DNA from 3 places in the Paenibacillus sp. 2003 genome. Region 2 is predicted to be linked to each of the others. Evidence: riboswitches for the same ligand, from Rfam matches in the RefSeq annotation. Region 2 holds a riboswitch; each other region holds the start of a gene.
What was found. Region 2 has a riboswitch for S-adenosylmethionine ahead of mmuP (S-methylmethionine permease). Riboswitches for the same ligand answer to the same signal wherever they lie in the genome.

Region 1 (6,547 bases), on a different contig from region 2:
TGTTATGCTGGCTACCGTTTCCGGAGCGACAATCAAGGAGTGGGCAGCGGTGATGCAGAAGCTTGGTGCCAAACAGGCCATGAATCTGGATGGCGGTGCTTCCTCGGGCATGTATGCTAGGGGCAAAATGCTAACTTCTCCAGGCCGGCTTTTGAGTAACACACTTGTATTTGGTGGTTCTGTGCGTTAAAAGAAAGTGATTATGGGAGGTATGATGCCAAATGACACTCACATCTGATCAAAAGCCAGGGGAGGGAAATACAGCTGTTCTGGCCATTAATGTAGGACTGCCGCAGCCGCTCCCTGGGCAGAAGCGTGAAGTGCTGAGCGGCATTGTGAAACAGCCTGTATCCGACGCGGTTTTCCTGTCATTCACTGGAATGACAGGGGACGCGCAGGCGGATCTGGTGCATCATGGCGGCCCTGACAAAGCCGTTTGTGTATACGATTACAGTCGTTATCCGGCGCTGGAACAACTGATGGATCGCAAGCTGGATTGGGGAGCTTGTGGAGAAAATCTGACAGTTGAAGGCTGTGCCGAAGAAGACGTCCGGATTGGTGATGTGTACGAGTTGGGCGAAGCCACAGTGCAGGTCAGTCAGCCCAGACAACCTTGCTTCAAGCTGGGGGCGCGGTATGATTATAAGGAGCTGCCTGTTTATTTTCAGGAGAGTGGATATACCGGCTTTTACTTTCGTGTACTGCAAGAAGGTGAGGTAGGGCCTTCATCGATATTTCGACGGATCAGCACCGATCCCGCATCAATGACGGTTCTTGAAGCCAATCGAATTATGCATCAGGGGAAAGAAAATGTCGATGGTATCCAGGCGTTGCTGGCCATTCCTTCGCTGTCAGACAGCTGGAAGCAAACGTTAATGAAACGTTTGTCCAAGCTGGAGAACAAGTAGCAGGGTAATTATAGTGTCATCAAGTAAAGCAATCCGAATTTCTTTTTAAACTAACTTGGGAGTGTGACTAACATGACGATCTTAGGCGCAATTGAAGCAGGCGGAACCAAATTTGTATGTGGTATTGGCACAGAAAACGGAGAAGTTCTGGAACGCGTAAGTTTTCCAACAACAACACCGGAAGAGACAATGGCTCAAGTGATTTCGTTTTTTGAAGGCAAAGGCATTGAAGCTTTGGGTGTAGGTTCATTCGGTCCGATTGATCCGATTGAAGGAAGCCCAACATATGGCTATATCACAACAACACCAAAACCACATTGGGGACAGTATAACGTGATTGGCAAGCTCAAGGAGCATTTTGATGTGCCGATGACATTTGATACGGATGTGAATGGTGCGGCACTTGGAGAAGCAACCTGGGGCGCTGCACAAGGCCTTGAGAGCTGTCTGTATATCACTGTGGGTACAGGTATTGGTGCAGGTGCTGTGGTTGGCGGTAAAATGGTCCATGGATTGTCACATCCAGAGATGGGACATATCATTGTACGCAGACATCCGGAGGATACATACGAGGGTTTCTGTCCGTATCATGGTGACTGCCTCGAAGGCCTTGCAGCAGGACCGGCCATTAACAAACGTTGGGAGCAACCGGCTTATGAACTGCCTGCAGATCATAAAGCTTGGGAGATCGAAGCACATTACCTGGCACATGCACTGATGAATTATGTTCTCATTCTTTCTCCGCAGAAAATCGTCATGGGTGGCGGAGTAATGAAGCAGGAGCACCTGTTCCCGATGGTGCGTAGCAAACTGCAGGAGTTGCTGGCTGGATACGTTCAGCATCCGGCACTTCAATCCGACATTGACCAGTATGTTGTTTCACCAGGACTTGGCGACAATGCAGGGCTGTGTGGTTCGCTGGCGCTTGCCAAGTTGGCATTGAATAAGTAGGTCATTAAGGGATTGACGAATTTTACCATTGTGGTATGATATGGGCAACAGCATAGTACGGTTAATGAGGAAGCACCTCTCTTGCATGGATTTTGCAGGAGGGGTGTTTTTTTTTGTGCTGCCTATAGGTAGTATCTCTAACTCGTATAAGCTGAATATTCAAAGGGAGGGAACGAAAATGGAAGTCATTTTCATGAACAGATTGTCCAGAATGTCAGATCAGAATGCAGAGTATGCACAGTTATGGATTGGGGAAGAGGAAGATAGTTGGCAGCTGGGATGGAGTCGCTACGAGGAAGGAGAGCGTGAGGACAGCATCTGGTATGAAGGGACTTCTTGGGAGGAGCTGCTTCATATTTACCGTCATCAGCTTGCCATACAGATGAGTGAGGGGTACCGACCGCAGTTGCAGGGGTTATTTCATGAGAATGATGATCTGAAGTCACGCAGTTATGGTGGACAGCGGCTCCATTGTTACAGTGAGTTATACGGCAATGAGCAATTATATACGGATCTGTGCACATGGCGCAGGAAGAGAGCTGTGTCTGACCGGAAGGCACCGTATTTTATTGCAACAAATCGTTTGCTGCGTTTGATCAGTGCCTTTGTTCCGCAATCGCTGGATGAACTGATGCAACTGCCGGGCGTAGGAGAGAGCAAAGCAACTGAGTATGGTACGGAATGGATGGAGATTACAAACGGGTTGGAGCGTTCAACGACATTCCCGCTGGACTGGGTATACACGGCGCTGAAGGAAGAAGAGTATGAGAGTTGGTTATACAAGCAGAGAGAGCAGAAGTATAAGCAGGAACTTGATAAGTTCACCACGCGTAAGCAGGTGCTTGAAGGCATGAAGGAAGGGTATACGTTAGAGGAGATTGTTAATCGATCCGGATTATCCCGACGTGAGTTGGTTGAGCTGTTAGAGGCACTGGATCACGAAGGTTATGACACCGATTGTCTTCTTGATGTGGAGCTGGCAGTGATGCCAGAGAACGAACAAGAGGCCGTATGGAGTGCGTATGAGGAGCTGGGAGATACGTTCCTGAAGCCAGTATTACATAAGGTGTATGGAGGAGAGAAACCCGATGGAGGAAGTCTGGAGCAGGTCTATGAAAGACTGCGCATGATTCGAATCCGCTTTCGTCGGCACACAGAGACAGAGAAGAATGTTGGTTAATGATCAGAAATGAAAAAAGACGAGGCGTTTTCTCCCGGAGGAGCGCTTCGTCTTTGTTATTTCATACGAGTTCATACCCAGTCTTTCTTGCGGAAAATGAAGAACATGCTCAGGCCCAGTGTAACCATCAGGCCAATCACAACAAAATAGCTGTATTTCCAGTTAAGCTCTGGCATATTCGTAAAGTTCATGCCGTATATACCGGTAATGACCGTCAGCGGCATGAAGACCGTGGTAATGGCGGTAAATACACGCATGATCTCATTCGCCCGGTTCGCAATACTGGATTGGTAGGCTTCTCGCAAGTTGCCCATCAGGTCGCGATAAGTCTCAAAGGTTTCAGATATTTTTACAGCATTCTCATAGATGTCACTGAAATACTTTTGCAGTTGATCATCAATGAGACGCAGATCTTTTTTGTTCAAGGTGTTAATGACCTCTTTCTGAGGTCCGAGCACTTTTTTCAGCCACAGAATCTCACTGCGTAGCCCGATAATTTCATTCAGATGTGACTTTTTGGTGTGCATCAGAATGTCTTCCTCAAGCTTCTCGATCCGTGCTTCAATTCGGTCACCTACGGTGAAATAATTATCAACAATCAAGTCAACCAGCAAATACAGCAGACGATCCGGTGTACTGATTTCCTGTTCCCACAGGATTGGTTTCAGTGTGCGCAATTCGCTGACCTTTTGCTTGGTAACACTAATAATGAAATGTCTGCCGAGGAATAAGTTCACCGCACGTAGAAATATCTCTTCATCATCGAAACGGATGCTATTAATCACAATAAAATAATGGTTCTCATAAATTTCAATCTTCGGACGTTGTTCTTCGTCACTAAGACAGTCTTCCACAGCCAGATCATGCATCAAGAACAGCGGCTGAAGTACCGCCAAATCGTCTACGTCTGCATCAATCCAGTAAAATCCTTCCGCTGGTGGAGTCAGCGCCTGCTGAATGTCGTCCACCGGAATAAATACACCGTTGTTTACCAACCGGATTTTCATCGTTAATCTACTCCTTCTGCACCCGCCAACTTGGCGGATATTATCATTATGGGCGCAAAAAGAACAAATCAGCCGGTCGGCAGCGGAGCCTGGAGATCAGGGCTGCGTACACTATATAATCAAACGGAAGTCACGTCCCGCTGCCGGCATGCTGATGTCAATTCTCTATGCAGTTTGTCGGAATTCGGCTGCCAGTCAGGCCTCGGGTCGCCATCCATTTAATATGTCACCTCTCACATAAGGGTTTATAACACCTTGTTTAGTATACCGCTGGTACAAGGTGCTTTCAAGCGCAAAAATGTGTCTATTTCGCGCCCTGAGGCAGTGTATGACAACGGATGATGAACGGTTCCGATCTGGGAAGCAGACATCGAACTGCATCTTGACGTGAGGGCATTAATGTAATAAAGTAGACGGTGAACCATATTAAATTACAATCTAATACAGCGAAATCTTATCAAGAGTAGGTGGAGGGACTGGCCCGATGAAACCCGGCAACCGGCGGTATACCGCACGGTGCTAATTCTTGCAGCGACTAAGTGTCAAGTGGCACTGTTGTAACTGAGAGATGAGAGAGGCGCATATCTATTTTACATATGACCTTTCTCGAAATCCGAGGAAGGTCTTTGTCATATGCCCCGACTTCTCAGCAGTGATTTTCGCTAAGGAACTTGAGGTTGTTTGTAACGTTGAATGAAAGAGCAATTCAATGTTTTTACAAGCTCGAGGCAGTCTATAACTGTATTGATGTGAAGACATCAAGCCAAGGGTGGCTGCATCTATCTATGCACAAGGAGGAGTTAGACTTACTATGCCAATCAAAATACCCGATACTCTACCAGCAAAAGAAGTACTTGAAGGAGAGAATATCTTCGTCATGGATGAAACTTCTGCATATCAGCAGGATATTCGTCCACTCCGTATCGCTATATTAAACCTGATGCCCACAAAGGAAACGACCGAAACACAATTGCTTCGTCTGGTGGGAAACACGCCTATTCAGGTGGATGTCGTTCTCGTACATCCCAAATCCCATACGTCAAAGAATACGTCTCAAGAGTATTTGGATTTGTTCTATAAAACCTTCGATGAGATTGAGCACCGCCGTTTCGATGGAATGATTATTACGGGTGCCCCGGTGGAACAGATGGATTTCGAAGACGTGAACTATTGGAATGAAATCCAGGAGATCTTCGAATGGACCAAAACCAATGTGACTTCAACCCTCCACATATGTTGGGCTTCCCAGGCAGGTTTATACCATCATTTTGACGTACCCAAGGTTGCACTTGATGAAAAGTGTTTTGGCGTTTTCCCACATACCATTAATAAACCACATGTTCCGTTGTTGCGTGGATTCGATGAAGTATTCAACGTTCCACATTCCCGTCATACGGAAGTGAGACGCGAAGATATTGAAAAGAATGAGAATTTAGAGATTTTGGCTGAATCCGAGGAAGCGGGGATCTTCCTGGTTGCTACCAAAGACGGCAAACAGATTTTTGCCACAGGACATGCCGAGTATGACCCGTTCTCATTAAAGTGGGAGTATGACCGGGATGCAGCCAAAGGGTTGGATATCGCATTGCCTAGACATTATTATCCGAATGACGACCCTTCCCGTGTGCCACCGGCTACTTGGCGCGCTCATGCCAACTTATTATTCTCTAACTGGCTCAATTACTATGTGTATCAAGAAACACCTTACGATATTGGCCCGCAAATCTAATCGAGATTACAGGAGGATGCAGCAATGGAAGACAACAACAAGTTGAAAATCGAAAGCCGCTTAGCACAAATTGGGTCCATCAATGAACCGGTAACAGGCGCCATTAACTTTCCGATCTATCAATCCACTGCGTTTCGCCACCCGAAGCTTGGACAAAGCACGGGGTTTGATTATATCCGTACGACTAATCCAACCCGTAAAGTATTGGAAGAAGCCGCCGCAGCGCTGGAGTCCGGTGATGCAGGGTTTGCCTGTAGCTCGGGAATGGCCGCGCTGCAAACGATTTTTGCCATGTTTGGTCAAGGGGATCATCTGATTGTATCGCTGGATCTGTATGGTGGAACCTATCGTCTGCTGGAACGTATCCTGTCCCGTTTCGGCGTAACTGCAAGTTATGTGGACACGAATGACCTTGCAGCACTGGAGAAGGTTCGTCAGCCGAATACAAAAGCTGTATTTATTGAGACACCAACCAATCCACTGATGATGATCACAGATGTGGAAGCCGTTGCTTCCTGGGCGAAAAGTTACAACCTGTTGACCATTGTTGACAACACGTTGTTGACTCCATTTTTCCAACGTCCGATTGAACTGGGTGCCGATATCATCATTCATAGCGCTACCAAATATCTGGGTGGACACAATGATGTGCTCGCTGGACTAATTATTACCAAAGGTGAGGCGTTATCTGCAGAGATGGCGTTCTTGCATAATTCCATTGGAGCGGTATTGTCTCCAAGTGACTCCTACCAGTTGATGAAAGGTATGAAAA
Region 2 (6,547 bases):
AAACGATGTCTCATCAACTAAATGGGCAGGCAGATGTAGGTATTGAACGCAGTCAGGAATTGATGTCCAGTATCTCCTATATCTCAGAGGTGTCGGCTACTAACCGTGCAACGTTGACTCATTTGCAGGAACAAGCCGGATCGATTCAGGGCGTGGTACGAACGATACGCGAGATTTCGTCTCAGACGCAACTGCTCGCGTTGAATGCTGCCATTGAGGCTGCACATGCAGGAGAATTTGGGCGAGGATTCGATATCGTGGCCAAGGAAGTTAAGAAACTATCCGCAATGGTGGAGAGTTCGATTAATGAGATTCGTGATAGCGTTACCGGAATAACAAAGGAGATTGGTAATATCACAGGCGGTACCAAAAAAGTAGAAGAATATGTGGAGCAGAGCCAGAAGCAGATTGAGATCGCTCTGAATGATTTTACAGCAATTGCTGCTTCAGCTCACTTGTTGGATGCCAAAGCGGAGCATGTGACCAGAATCGTATAATTATAGAGCAAATAGTGGTTCCTAATACAGGAACCGCTTTTTTTTGCTGTTCTGTACACAAAAAAACGGGAATTATTGTGATCAAACGGGGACACAATACTTGGGAATACCTGCAGCTTTGTCATGCAGAGAAATGTTGGGGTGGGAACATGTGGTCAACAATTGTATCCTACGTGCCGGATTGGTCCATATGGATCCAGGCATTCTTGGTCTTCATCATTCCAATTGGTATTACCTTGAGCACGCGCTGGATCAATGCTGCCATTAAGCGCGGAAGCTTCTCTCGTTCGAAGCAATCGTCCGTATCCTCGAAGGATATCTCGCCAGCAGCCAAAGGGCAGGGTGAAGGGACCGAAACAGGCCAATATGCCAATATTAAATTAACCGGCAAGTACAATACGGATCTGACCAGTGTAAGAGAAAGCTTTGGTCAAAATGCTGACGTGCATATTCGGGAATTTACGATTAGGGGAACGAATACACGGGCAGCCGTCATATATACCGAAGGCCTGGTAGATCAAGATTTAATCGATGATCACCTGATTACACCATTAATGTTGGAGGGCGTTCCAGAGCTTAAGCGGGAGGGTTTCCTCCATCCGGATAATGCACATTTACTGTCGGCCTACCTGCAAGATCAGCTACTACCTGTCAGTCTGATTGAGGAGACCCAGTCCCTTCAAAAGGTCTCAGTTGGCGTGCTTTTTGGCAAGAATGCACTGTTGGTCGATGGATTGCCGGGAGCTCTATTAATTGGAGCTCATAAGATCAAAACACGTGGTGTAAATGAACCGTTGTCAGAGGGATTGCTCCGTGGACCTCGTATTGGTTTTACAGAGCAATTAAGCGATAATACAGGCATTTTGCGTCGTTATGGAAGTGATCAGAGCCTGTTTATTAAGAAGTATGAAGTGGGTTCACGGATCAAAAAAGATTTGGCGATAGCCTATATTCAGGATATTGCCGATCCAAATCTCGTGGCTGAAGTATGCAAGCGAATTGAAGAGATGGATATGGATTCGATGTTGGAATCAGGTTATGTGGAACAACTCATCGAAGATAATACGCTGAGTCCTTTTCAGCAGGTACTGAATACAGAAAGACCTGACCGGGTAATGGGTGCTTTGCTGGAAGGGCGAGTGGCTATTTTATTGGATGGGACGCCATTTGTCTTAATTGTGCCAGTGACTTTTAGCATGTTGCTCCAATCTCCCGAGGATTACTATGAACGCTGGATTCCTGGAACATTCCTGCGAATGCTGCGCTTTATGGCTGCCATGCTGGCACTGCTGGCACCTGCGCTATATATTTCGTTTATCTCTTTTCATCCGGGACTTATCCCAACCAAGCTGGTACTTACGATTATTGAAACACGGACGGGAGTGCCGTTTCCTTCAATCATCGAAGTACTGATCATGGAACTGTCGATCGAGATATTGAGGGAGGCTGGCATTCGTTTACCTAAGCCAATTGCACCCTCGCTGGGTATTGTTGGAGGTCTGATTATCGGCCAGGCGGCCGTACAGGCAGGAATTATAAGCCAATTCCTGGTCATCGTTGTTGCGGTTACCGCCATATCCTCCTTTACAATACCCGTCTATAGTGCAGGCATAACACTGCGAATTCTGCGATTTGCTGCCATGTTTAGCGCGGCTGTGCTCGGATTGTTCGGCGTGGTTATGTTCTTTCTCCTCATATGTACCCATCTCGCGAGACTCTCGAGCTTTGGCGTGTCTTATGTTGCACCGGCTGTACCTTATCATTTTGGGGAATGGAAGGATTTCATTATCCGTGCTCCGCTAAATATGATGAGGAAGCGTCCCGAGATGTCTAGTCCAATAGATAAAGACCGAAAAAATAAATGAAATAAATCACGAGGTATGAGGTGAGATGAAGTGAACAGCTCCGAAGGGAAAATTAGCACAAGACAGGCCGTCGTGATTATTGTCAATTACATGCTTGGCGCAGGGATTTTGACGCTCCCTCGGACGACGAGCAAAGCTGTCGGAACGCCGGATGTATGGATCTCCATCATTCTATCTGGACTGATTATTACGGGTGTCGGAATTATTCTGGTTACCCTGTGTCGCAGATTTCCGGAGAAAACAGTGTTCCAGTTCACTCGTGAGATTACGGGGAGCTGGATTGCTTACATATTGGGATTCGCCATGATTATGTATTTTATGGTGATTGCCGCATTCGAAATTAAGGTCATGGCTGATGTGACAGGAATGTACTTGCTCGAGCGCACACCAAAATGGGCTATCGTGATGGTGTTTATGTGGATTGGCATATATTTGATCTCTGGCGGACTTGCTGTCATTTTGCGCGTATTTGAGATTATTTTGCCGATTACACTGATTATATTTGTGATTGAGATCTTGCTTAGTAATCAGTTGTTTGAGATCGGCAATCTGAGACCGGTACTCGGCGAGGGTATCATGCCAGTCCTCAAAGGGTTGAAACCTTCGCTGCTGGCTTACACGGGGTACGAAGTCATGTTTGTCATGACTGCTTATATGAAAAAACCCAAAAAGAGCAATGTAGCCATGAGTTGGGGCATCATCATATCGACTATGATTTATCTGATTACCGTTGTGATGGTTGTAGGCAGTCTGTCACTCGATGGCATCAAAACACGTACTTGGCCCACGCTGGATCTCGTAAGAAGCTTCGAGATTCAAGGTTTGATCTTTGAACGGTTTGAATCCTTGCTACTGGTCATCTGGATTATGCAGATCTTCTCGAGTTTCACGATCACACACTATTGTGCTTCGGTAGGGATTCGGGATTTATTTCGTATGAAGAAGATCAAGGTCATTATGTACGCCCTTCTGCCGTTGATATATCTAACGGCAATGATGCCGAAAACCGTGGATGAAACTTTTGCCCTGGGTGATATGTTGGGCAATCTATCCGTGCTTCTATTTGCCATTTTACCTCTGTTGCTGCTGATAATAAGTCTGATTCGCAAAAAGGGAGGCAAACATGCATGATTCGTTTTTTTATGCTTTTACGTGTAGCCTTTGCTTTGTCCGTCCTTCTGGTAATATCCGGATGCTGGAGCAGTAGAGAGATCGAGGAACTAAGTGTCTATGTTGGTCTCGGGATCGATATCGCTAAAGAAACAGAATTTGAGAAGGACATCGCTGCTCAGGGAGGAAGGTATCCAAAGAATAATTATATAACGGCTACGGTGCAGATTGCCCCGGGCAGTTCCAACAGTAAACAGAGCGGACAATCCGGTTCACCTGCTTCGGGAAAGACGTCCTATTCCAATGAACAGCTTACTGGAGATTCCTTGCTGCAAATCTTTCGTCAGTTTGCACTAAGGCGAGATCGTCCACTTATCGGACATCATCTGAAGGTTATCGTTGTCTCCAAGGATATTGCCAAAAAGTATGGTCTGGACCAGCTGCTGGATTTTGTACTTCGGGATAACGATATTCGTCCAAATTGTCTGGTGCTGATAAGTCATCATCGTGCCGTGGATGTCCTGACTTCGGATGATCCCTCCCGGATTCCAGCATTTTATCTAACAGGAATTACCGGTAATTCGTACTTGTCCAACAAAATCCTGGACCCTGTTTTGCTCTCCAAATTAGATGCCCAAATGCAATCTGGTTCCAGTTTCTTGCTCCAGAATGTACTGTACTCCAATGGAGAGGGCAAGTTCTCAGGTGGCAGCATATTCGATGGGAAAACAACTAAGTTTATTGGAGAACTGAGTCAAACGGATCTGGAAGGTTTATCGTGGATCAAGCCTAAAGAAAAAGGAGGCGTCTTGAAGACTTACAACAAAGAGGGATTTACTGTTGTATATGAAATGAAAAAGAAGAAAACAAAAATAATTCCCAAGGTTGTTGGCAATGATATTTCATTCCATGTAAAGACCGAATCCGAAGGCTGGTTAATGGAGGATTGGCGTGCTCCCGAACGAGAGGAAAAAGGGGCTTATCGCAGGGAACTGGAAAAAGAATTCTCAGATCTGGCGGAACAACAGATTCGTCAGGTGTTATACAAGCTACAGCATACTTACAAAGTTGATGTTGCGGATTTTCGGGACAGCTTGCGTATTAAAGAACCCAAAACATGGAAGAAAGTCAAAGATGATTGGGACAACATTTTTAGTACCGTGCCAATCACGTACGATGTGAAGATTACCATTACCAATCCGGGCTCTTCCACCGAATAGCGATGTGTTTTATCATTTATGATTTAAATGTTGACACATTCATGATAGATCGCTATATTAGTAAAAAATCATTTTCTTATCCAGAGAGGTGGAGGGACTGGCCCTTAGAAACCTCAGCAACAGATCTGAAGGATACTGTGCTAATTCCAGCGGGTGAAAGCCTGATAGATAGGAGCGTTTGTTTTTATTTGTCAGTAACGGCGCACTCTTTAGGCAGAGTGGGTCTTTTTTGTTTTTTCTGGATGAAGAAGTAGGGGAGCAACAGGTATGGAAAACAACAACGACAAAGGGCATTTTCAGCGGAAAATGCAGGCACGGCATGTGGTCATGCTCTCTCTCGGAGGAGTCATTGGAACGGGACTATTCCTCAGCTCAGGTTACACCATTCAGCAGGCGGGACCACTGGGAACCATTCTGTCCTATCTAATCGGAGCCATCGTTGTATATCTGGTGATGCTCTGTCTTGGTGAACTGTCTGTTCATATGCCAGAGACGGGAGCATTTCATAGTTATGCAACCAAATATATCGGACCGGCAACAGGCTACACGGTGGCTTGGTTATACTGGTTAACCTGGACTGTTGCGCTTGGCTCCGAATTCACAGCCGCTGGATTGCTGATGCAGCGCTGGTTCCCATCGGTGAACGTATGGATATGGAGTGCGCTCTTTGCACTGATGATCTTTCTGTTTAATGCATTAACGGTGAAATTATTTGCGGAATCCGAGTTCTGGTTCTCATCTGTAAAAGTAGTGACTATCGTAATCTTCATTATTATCGGTGGCGCAGCCATGTTTGGGTTCATTCCCATGGCGGATTCTGAACCGGCTCCATTTCTATCGAATATTACCGCATCCGGGTGGTTCCCTCATGGGGCTACAGCCATATTGATGACCATGCTTGCTGTAAACTTTGCCTTCTCAGGCACCGAGTTAATCGGCATTGCCGCCGGTGAGACGGAGAACCCGGAAAAGACGATACCGAAAGCTATTCATACAACGCTGTGGCGTTTGGTTATTTTCTTCATCGGAACGATTATTATCTTGTCGGCCTTGTTGCCCATGTCGGATGCCAGTGTACTGGAAAGTCCGTTTGTAGCGGTAATGGAGCGGGTGGGTGTACCCTATGCAGCAGACATTATGAACTTTGTTATTCTGACGGCGATTCTCTCTGCTGCCAATTCGGGCCTATATGCATCTTCACGGATGCTCTGGTCTCTGGCTGACAAAAAAACGATCTCTCCGTGGTTTGCCAAATTGACCAAAAGCGGGGTACCGCTGAATGCACTTCTGATTAGTATGGTGGGTGGTGCGTTGGCCTTGCTGTCCAGCATCATTGCGCCAGGTACCGTGTATATTACACTGGTTTCCATTTCAGGTCTGGCTGTCGTTGCGGTATGGATGAGTATCAGTGCCTCCCAATACATGTTCCGCAGACAATATATCCGGGAAGGACATGCCGTCAAAGATCTGGTCTACCGTACACCACTGTATCCGGTGGTACCAATTGTTTCATTTATATTATGCCTGGCTTCATGCATAGGTATTGCCTTTGACCCGACACAGCGAATTGCGCTGTATTGTGGGGTTCCGTTTATTGCAGTGTGTTACGCTGCTTATTATCTGACAGAACGTGTGAATAAGAAAAGAGGACAAGTACATGACGCAAGCACAACAGACTAACCCCTTAGAACGGATCCTGCGTGAACATCCGGTCATGATTCTGGATGGAGCGCTGGCAACGGAACTCGAACAGCATGGATGTGATCTCGATGATCCACTATGGTCTGCTCGTGTGTTACTTGAGAATCCGGATGTTATCGTTCAGGTCCATGCAGATTATTTTCGAGCAGGAGCC
Region 3 (6,547 bases), on a different contig from region 2:
TGAATACGTGAAAACAGGTCATATCCATGATGACGATCAAAATTTGAGTGCCGAAGAACTGTTAAGCAGTTATATCCGAGGCACAGAAGAAGATAACAGAGAACTTGATCCTGAATACAGAACGTACATAACGGGGTGGGAAATCGAACCGGCATATGACAGTACCAAACATCAGTTAGTCTACTCCCTTGGTTTTAAGAATGCTGATCAGCAAGCCATGGTCAATTACAATGTAAAACTCCTGACACGCGAAGGGTACATCACAGCCATTCTGGTTACAGATACGGCTAACTTTCAACAGAGCCGCCAGGCATTCGAGGAAACTGTCCTTAATCGACTTAGCATCAATGCAGGATATACCTACGAGGAGTACAATGCTTCGACTGACAAAACATCCACTATAGGGCTCAACAGTCTTCTGATGGGCGGGATCGGGTATACGGCTTCCCAGAAATTCAGTGCTCTTCTTTTGCTCAAAAAAGGATGGGCCTTGATCCTGATTGTCGTCCTTGGGTTAATCGGTTGGATCAGATACAAGATCAAAAGCTCACATGGAGAAGAAGAAACACTCTCTCCCTCCGAGAGAACGTACCTGCAAGAAGCAGATGAGCAGCAGTATGCTGATCAGAATGAATTATCATACTACCGCCAATCTGGGCATCCATCCAACGCGGAGAAACAAGATAAGCCCTAACCCTTCCCTTATTAATCCCCACGTCAGCTCAGATTAAGAAACATAAAATAAGCCGTATATCTCTTCAGAAGAGATATACGGCTTATTCTTAATAGCTTCACATCATATCATACATATCGTGAATTATTCAGTTGCAGGTTCAACTGCACCTTTATAACGTTCTTTGATGAATGCTTTCACTTCTTCGGAGTGCAAGGCAGCAGCCAGTTTCTGAATTGCATCTGCATCCTTGTTGTCCTCACGGGAAACGAGGATGTTCGCGTATGGGTTACCTTGCAGATCTTCGATCAACAAAGCATCATTCGCTGGATTCAGGTTTGCTTCAAGCGCATAGTTAGCGTTGATGAATACCAGATCCGCTTCATCCAATTGACGAGGCATCATAGCTGCATCCAGCTCGATGATATCCAGGTTCTTCGGATTGGCTGTGATATCTTGAATCGTAGATGTAATATTTGTGTTGTCTTTCAGCGTAATGATACTTTCCTTCGCGAGCAACAACAGAGCACGTCCACCATTGGATGGGTCATTTGGAATTGCTACTTTTGCGCCGTCAGCCAATTCATCCAAAGACTTAATCTTTTTGGAGTATCCACCAAAAGGTTCAACATGAACAGGTGTTACAGAAACGAGGTTGAATCCACGTTCTTTATTCTCTGTATCCAGATAAGGTTGGTGCTGGAAGAAGTTTGCATCCAATTTTTTATCAGCAAGTTGCTGGTTGGGTTGTACATAGTCATTGAACGTAACGACTTGCAAACGAATACCTTGTGCTTCCAGTTCAGGCTTGATGCTTTCCAGAATCTCTGCATGTGGTGTAGGTGAAGCTCCAACTTTCAATTCAACCGTACGTGGTGCACCTGCTGAATTATCTGCGCCGCTATCAGCGTCCTTATTGTTTCCGCAAGCTGCGAGAACCGCAATTAACATAAGACTAAGTAGAGCAAAAGACCATTTTTTCATGTGTAAAACCCCTTCTCTAATCATTTTTTTCATGTGGCGTCCGCATGAATGCATATCCATCATGTTATCTATGTGTTATTTCCTGGTGAAAAATGTAACCAAGCGATCTCCAGCCATCTGGAGAATTTGCACGAGAATAATCATCGACACCACGGATATAATCATGATTTCATTTTGATAACGGAAATATCCGTAGTTAATAGCCAGTGTTCCCAGACCTCCACCACCAACCATGCCCGCCATCGCCGTATAGGAGACTAGCGTAACGATGGTGATCGTTATCCCAGCGAGCAGGCCAGGCAGTGCCTCAGGCAACAACACCCGTCTTACAATCTGTCCGGTCGATGCACCCATCGACTGTGCTGCTTCAATTACCCCCCGGTCAACTTCTCGCAACGTTGTCTCCACCAATCGAGCAAAATAAGGAGCTGCTGAAATAACCAAAGGAGGTATGACGCCAAGAACCCCCGTAGCTGTACCGACAAGTATACGAGTGAATGGAATAAGAGCAACAATCAATATGATAAATGGGACCGAGCGCAAAATATTAACAATCAGGGATAGTATAGTGTAGACTGTCCGTGACTTCATTGAAGCAGATCGGGCTGTCATGAACAGCAGAACTCCGAGCGGTAAACCCAAGATAACGGTGAACAGGCCTGATACACCCAAAATCTGCAGTGTCTCTATGGAAGCTTTACCAACCTCTTCCCAACGAACTGTTGAAAAATCCATCTAACGAAGCACCTCCACATCAAGTCCCTCAGCGGTCAATTCGGATATCGTCCGATCAATCGCATTGGAATCACCTTCGAACCGAACGGTCAGTTGTCCATACGGAACCTGTTTGATCGTAGAGATCGTTCCTTGCAGGATGGCAAAATCCACACCCGTCTTACGAACCGTTCTGGACAAAATCGCTTCATATGTTTTGTTCCCCAGAAAGGATATCTTCACAAGTTTCGAAGCAACACCTGCCTGCAATTCAATGCCTGCATTCGCCAGAGCGGTCTCTTCCAGAGCCAGTCCAGCTTCATGGTCACGCATCATGAAGTCTCGTGTAATCGCATGCTGCGGCTTCAGGAACACCTCGGTTACAGGTCCCTGTTCCACAATACCACCTTGATGAATGACAGCCACCTTATCACAGATGTTCTGGATGACATGCATCTCATGTGTAATCAGCACAATCGTAAGGTTGTACTTTTCGTTAATGTCGAGCAATAACTTCAGGATTGAATTTGTCGTCTGTGGATCAAGTGCTGAAGTAGCCTCATCGCAGAGAAGTACATTCGGATCACTCGCAAGTGCTCTCGCAATCCCCACACGTTGTTTCTGTCCACCTGATAATTGAGCTGGATATTTGTTGCTATGGTTCTCCAGACCAACGAGATTAAGCATTTCCTTCACTTTCCGATCAATGGCATCCTTGGGTGTATTCACAAGCTTTAGTGGAAAAGCCACATTATCATATACCGTTGCCGAAGATAACAGATTAAAGTGTTGAAAAATCATCCCGATCTTGCGTCTCTGTTGCTGCAGTTCGGTTTTGCTCAGTTCAGTCAGGTTGATCCCATCAACCCATACTTCACCCTCCGTAGGCCGTTCCAGCAAATTAATGCAGCGAATCAATGTACTTTTGCCCGCTCCAGAATGGCCAATCACGCCGTAGATTTCGCCCTTTTGGATGCTCAAATTCAGCTCGGATAAAGCTGTTGTAGATTTTGCCCCTTTGCCGTACATTTTCGTTAAACCTTTTAATTCAATCAATCGCACTTGCCCCTTTCCAACCACCTACATGTATCTTTACCCGATCTAAAGGAAAACTCCCCTTAAAGTACAAAAAAAGAGCCCTTTGCAGATACAAAGAGGGCTCTTCACGTGAAAGAATATACCTTCTCATCTGCCAAAATCGTGTCTTGCACCATTTTGTAGGAATTAGCACCTAACATCTATAACGAATGATACATGTATCATGTCGTTACAAATCGGTTGCCGGGCTTCATCGGGCCTGTCCCTCCGCCGCTCTCGATAAGAAATATGTTGTTGTAGGATTTTATAAGTTCATGTAGTTTATGCTTTATAATGTGAACGTAACTTCCGAAATATCAATTATATCCGTGTAACATTCGATTGAAATTCAGTATATTCCAAGTATTCCGATTTGTCAAAGGGAATTATTTCTTTTCCATATTCTGTTGATATAACGATAAGAGGCTGTTAACGTTTCACAGACCATATCCACGCCCTGACGCATTTCCTGCACATGCTGATTCAAATCCTCCAATTTCACTTTACCTTGCAAGGTCTGGTGTAACTGCCACAGGTCATCATGCATTTCTGAGTTCATGTAGTGAATTTCCATATTACGTCGTTTGCGCAGCTTGCTCATCGGCTCACGATAAGAGTCCTTGATCTGTATTAATTGCAACGCAAGATCATGGTGCTCCCTCGCATAATCGAACTGCCTTAACACTGTAAAATAAGAAAAATGCGCTTTGGTATTTGAAGTATTCAACTGGAATATTTCATTTAATACCGTGCCCACTTTATCCAGGATGGCAAAGCAGCGGATAAAGCCATCTTTGTAGAAATACACATACCGTGCATACTCGGCTTTTTCAGTCGCCGTCATATCATCCGTTGAGCCTGCAACGACCTTATTGCGAAAATGAGCAGCAGCGAAACAGCTTTGCTCCAGTTCATCCAGTGAGGAGATGAGTCCCTGAGTCCACACATACAGTTTCCGATAGTCATGCGTGGGATCATGGTCCACATGCATTTGTCGTTGAAATAACTCAAGCGTATGCGCCATTGCGTCCATCGCTGCCTTCAATTTACCTTCGTTTATACGTGGCTTTTCCCCCAACAACGTTCGCAGCATATCTAACCTCCTCTTTTCCAAATCAACAAAAATTCATCACATTAAACGTAAAACATCATCCATTCCGTGTAATTGCTGCTTGCCATAGGTTGCCCTGATCCCCCTGACATCAAACAAAGTCCACCATCCAATGATGTACATCACTGGATGGTGGACTTTCATATTTAGCCCAAGTACCTTTGGAAAAAGAATGGATCTATATCTTAGAACCGATTAACCGGGCGATGCAGCTTGTACACCAGGAAACTCATATACGTTAAAACTCCGAATAATATGGCGATATCCAGCATATGAGCTAGAGCTACAAACATGTATACTTCCGGACGGTTCATTGTCACCATCATGAAAATACCAATGACTACTTGCATCAGAATAAGAACAACGGATACCACACCCAGAGTACGCATTTCCTTGTTGTCCGGATTATTACGGTAAGCGAAGTGACCCAGGATCGCAATAACAATCACGAGCGACGCAGCAGCTGCACGGTGAGCAAAGGCAACTGCAACCCCACCCGAAAGCTCAGGAATAATCTGACCGTTACAGAGCGGAAATCCCCAACATCCGCCGGCAGAATCCGTGTGACTCACAAATGCACCCGTGTATACCACGAGATATGTGTAAATGGTGGAGAACCAGACCAGATTCCTGAATTTTTTACTAACTCGAGGGTATTTATTCAGTCGCTCCAATCCGCCATCTTTGGCCTCTTGCCTGATGCCCAGCGCCATCATTAGGGAACTGGCAAAAGCAATCAGTGCAAAGCCGAAATGCAGTGCCATGACTGCTGAAGATTGGGAGAAGACAACGGCAAAAGCCCCCATGATTCCCTGGACGATAACAAATACCAGAGTTAAGAAAGAAAACAATTGCAGGTCACGGCGTGACTTGCCGAACTGCAGAAAAGCAACAAACGAGGCAATGGACAACAATCCAGCCAGTGCGCTTACAGCACGATGGGAATATTCAATAAGTGAAGCCACAGTATGTGCCGGAACGAGTTTTCCGTTACATAAAGGCCATTCTGTTCCGCAGCCAAGGCCTGATTCCGTTTTGGTTACGATGCCTCCACCAAAAGTGGCCAGAAACATGACAAGACAGGTTAATACGGTTAACCATTTAAACAAAGTTAAGTGTTTCAATTTTTTCTCACCCGCTGTTGGTTTAAGATGGCGAAGAATATTCTCCGCTTGTTTCGGTACTTTGACACTTATTTCACAACTAAATTCATTATACCGGATAAAATGTTCATTGACGTCGCGCTTTGTGACAAAATGTTAACGTCTGGTGAATTAATGACCCACAGGTCATTGGAGTTATGTAATTGAGGGATATGCCAGTTGAATTGGGTCTTAAACAGAATCCTGAACACACAAACGCCATTTCCCTATTTCAAGAGAAATGGCGTTTCATCTAGTATACCCTTTAACAACATGAACCTGTCATACATTTATATAAGTTCAATGAAACATTTACACAATAACGGAGAGGACAGAAATAGCCTGAAGAAGCGAAGCGTTCGCCTTTATCCCCGGATTTCCCCCTAATAAAAGGGATCAAAGAAATCTGGGGATAACAGCGATCAAAAGGTTATTCTGTCATCGGAGTGTCTGTGTGAATATTCATCATTTGAACTTGTATAACATCATTTATGGATCGTGTTGTACACCTCAACTGCGCGATCCAGGAACTGCTCAATCTCTTCTCTTGACTTGCGAAGCTTGTTCACATACCGTACGAGTTCGCGGCCATCTGAATACGCCACAAAGCTTGGAATGCCAAGAATATTCTGCTCTTCACTAACCGTTCCAACCTGATCCACGTCGACCTCAATCAAAGTCAGTTCACGTGCATATTTCTCTTCAACCTCAGGCATAAACGGATCGATGTATTTGCAGTCGCCACACCAGTCTGCCTTGAATACGGCAATCGTCAAACGTGGGGATTGGATAGCTACATCAAAAGCCGGTTTGGAAGTAATCTGTTCCATTCGGTTCATCTCCCTT

Region 1: it holds a riboswitch for S-adenosylmethionine, as region 2 does, so the genes downstream of both, metA (homoserine O-acetyltransferase MetA) here and mmuP (S-methylmethionine permease) in region 2, are expected to answer to the same signal.
Region 3: it holds a riboswitch for S-adenosylmethionine, as region 2 does, so the genes downstream of both, J2X75_RS21270 (methionine ABC transporter ATP-binding protein) here and mmuP (S-methylmethionine permease) in region 2, are expected to answer to the same signal.

What each region holds. Positions count from the first base shown of each region.
Region 1 is NZ_JAVDTB010000001.1:267,543-274,089, forward strand. It holds gene J2X75_RS01430 (phosphodiester glycosidase family protein) at 1-190, shown strand, start outside; gene J2X75_RS01435 (MOSC domain-containing protein) at 222-908, shown strand; gene J2X75_RS01440 (ROK family protein) at 981-1,859, shown strand; gene J2X75_RS01445 (HRDC domain-containing protein) at 2,038-3,039, shown strand; gene corA (magnesium/cobalt transporter CorA) at 3,111-4,046, opposite strand; SAM riboswitch class I at 4,498-4,621, shown strand; gene metA (homoserine O-acetyltransferase MetA) at 4,858-5,775, shown strand; gene J2X75_RS01460 (PLP-dependent transferase) at 5,800-6,547, shown strand, end outside.
Region 2 is NZ_JAVDTB010000009.1:35,199-41,745, forward strand. It holds gene J2X75_RS25370 (methyl-accepting chemotaxis protein) at 1-497, shown strand, start outside; gene J2X75_RS25375 (spore germination protein) at 647-2,362, shown strand; gene J2X75_RS25380 (GerAB/ArcD/ProY family transporter) at 2,393-3,493, shown strand; gene J2X75_RS25385 (Ger(x)C family spore germination protein) at 3,490-4,692, shown strand; SAM riboswitch class I at 4,766-4,867, shown strand; gene mmuP (S-methylmethionine permease) at 4,960-6,372, shown strand; gene mmuM (homocysteine S-methyltransferase) at 6,350-6,547, shown strand, end outside.
Region 3 is NZ_JAVDTB010000005.1:260,753-267,299, forward strand. It holds gene J2X75_RS21255 (DUF2167 domain-containing protein) at 1-694, shown strand, start outside; gene J2X75_RS21260 (MetQ/NlpA family ABC transporter substrate-binding protein) at 818-1,657, opposite strand; gene J2X75_RS21265 (methionine ABC transporter permease) at 1,733-2,392, opposite strand; gene J2X75_RS21270 (methionine ABC transporter ATP-binding protein) at 2,393-3,427, opposite strand; SAM riboswitch class I at 3,554-3,695, opposite strand; gene J2X75_RS21275 (Cthe_2314 family HEPN domain-containing protein) at 3,825-4,541, opposite strand; gene J2X75_RS21280 (COX15/CtaA family protein) at 4,745-5,683, opposite strand; gene J2X75_RS21285 (thioredoxin family protein) at 6,187-6,531, opposite strand.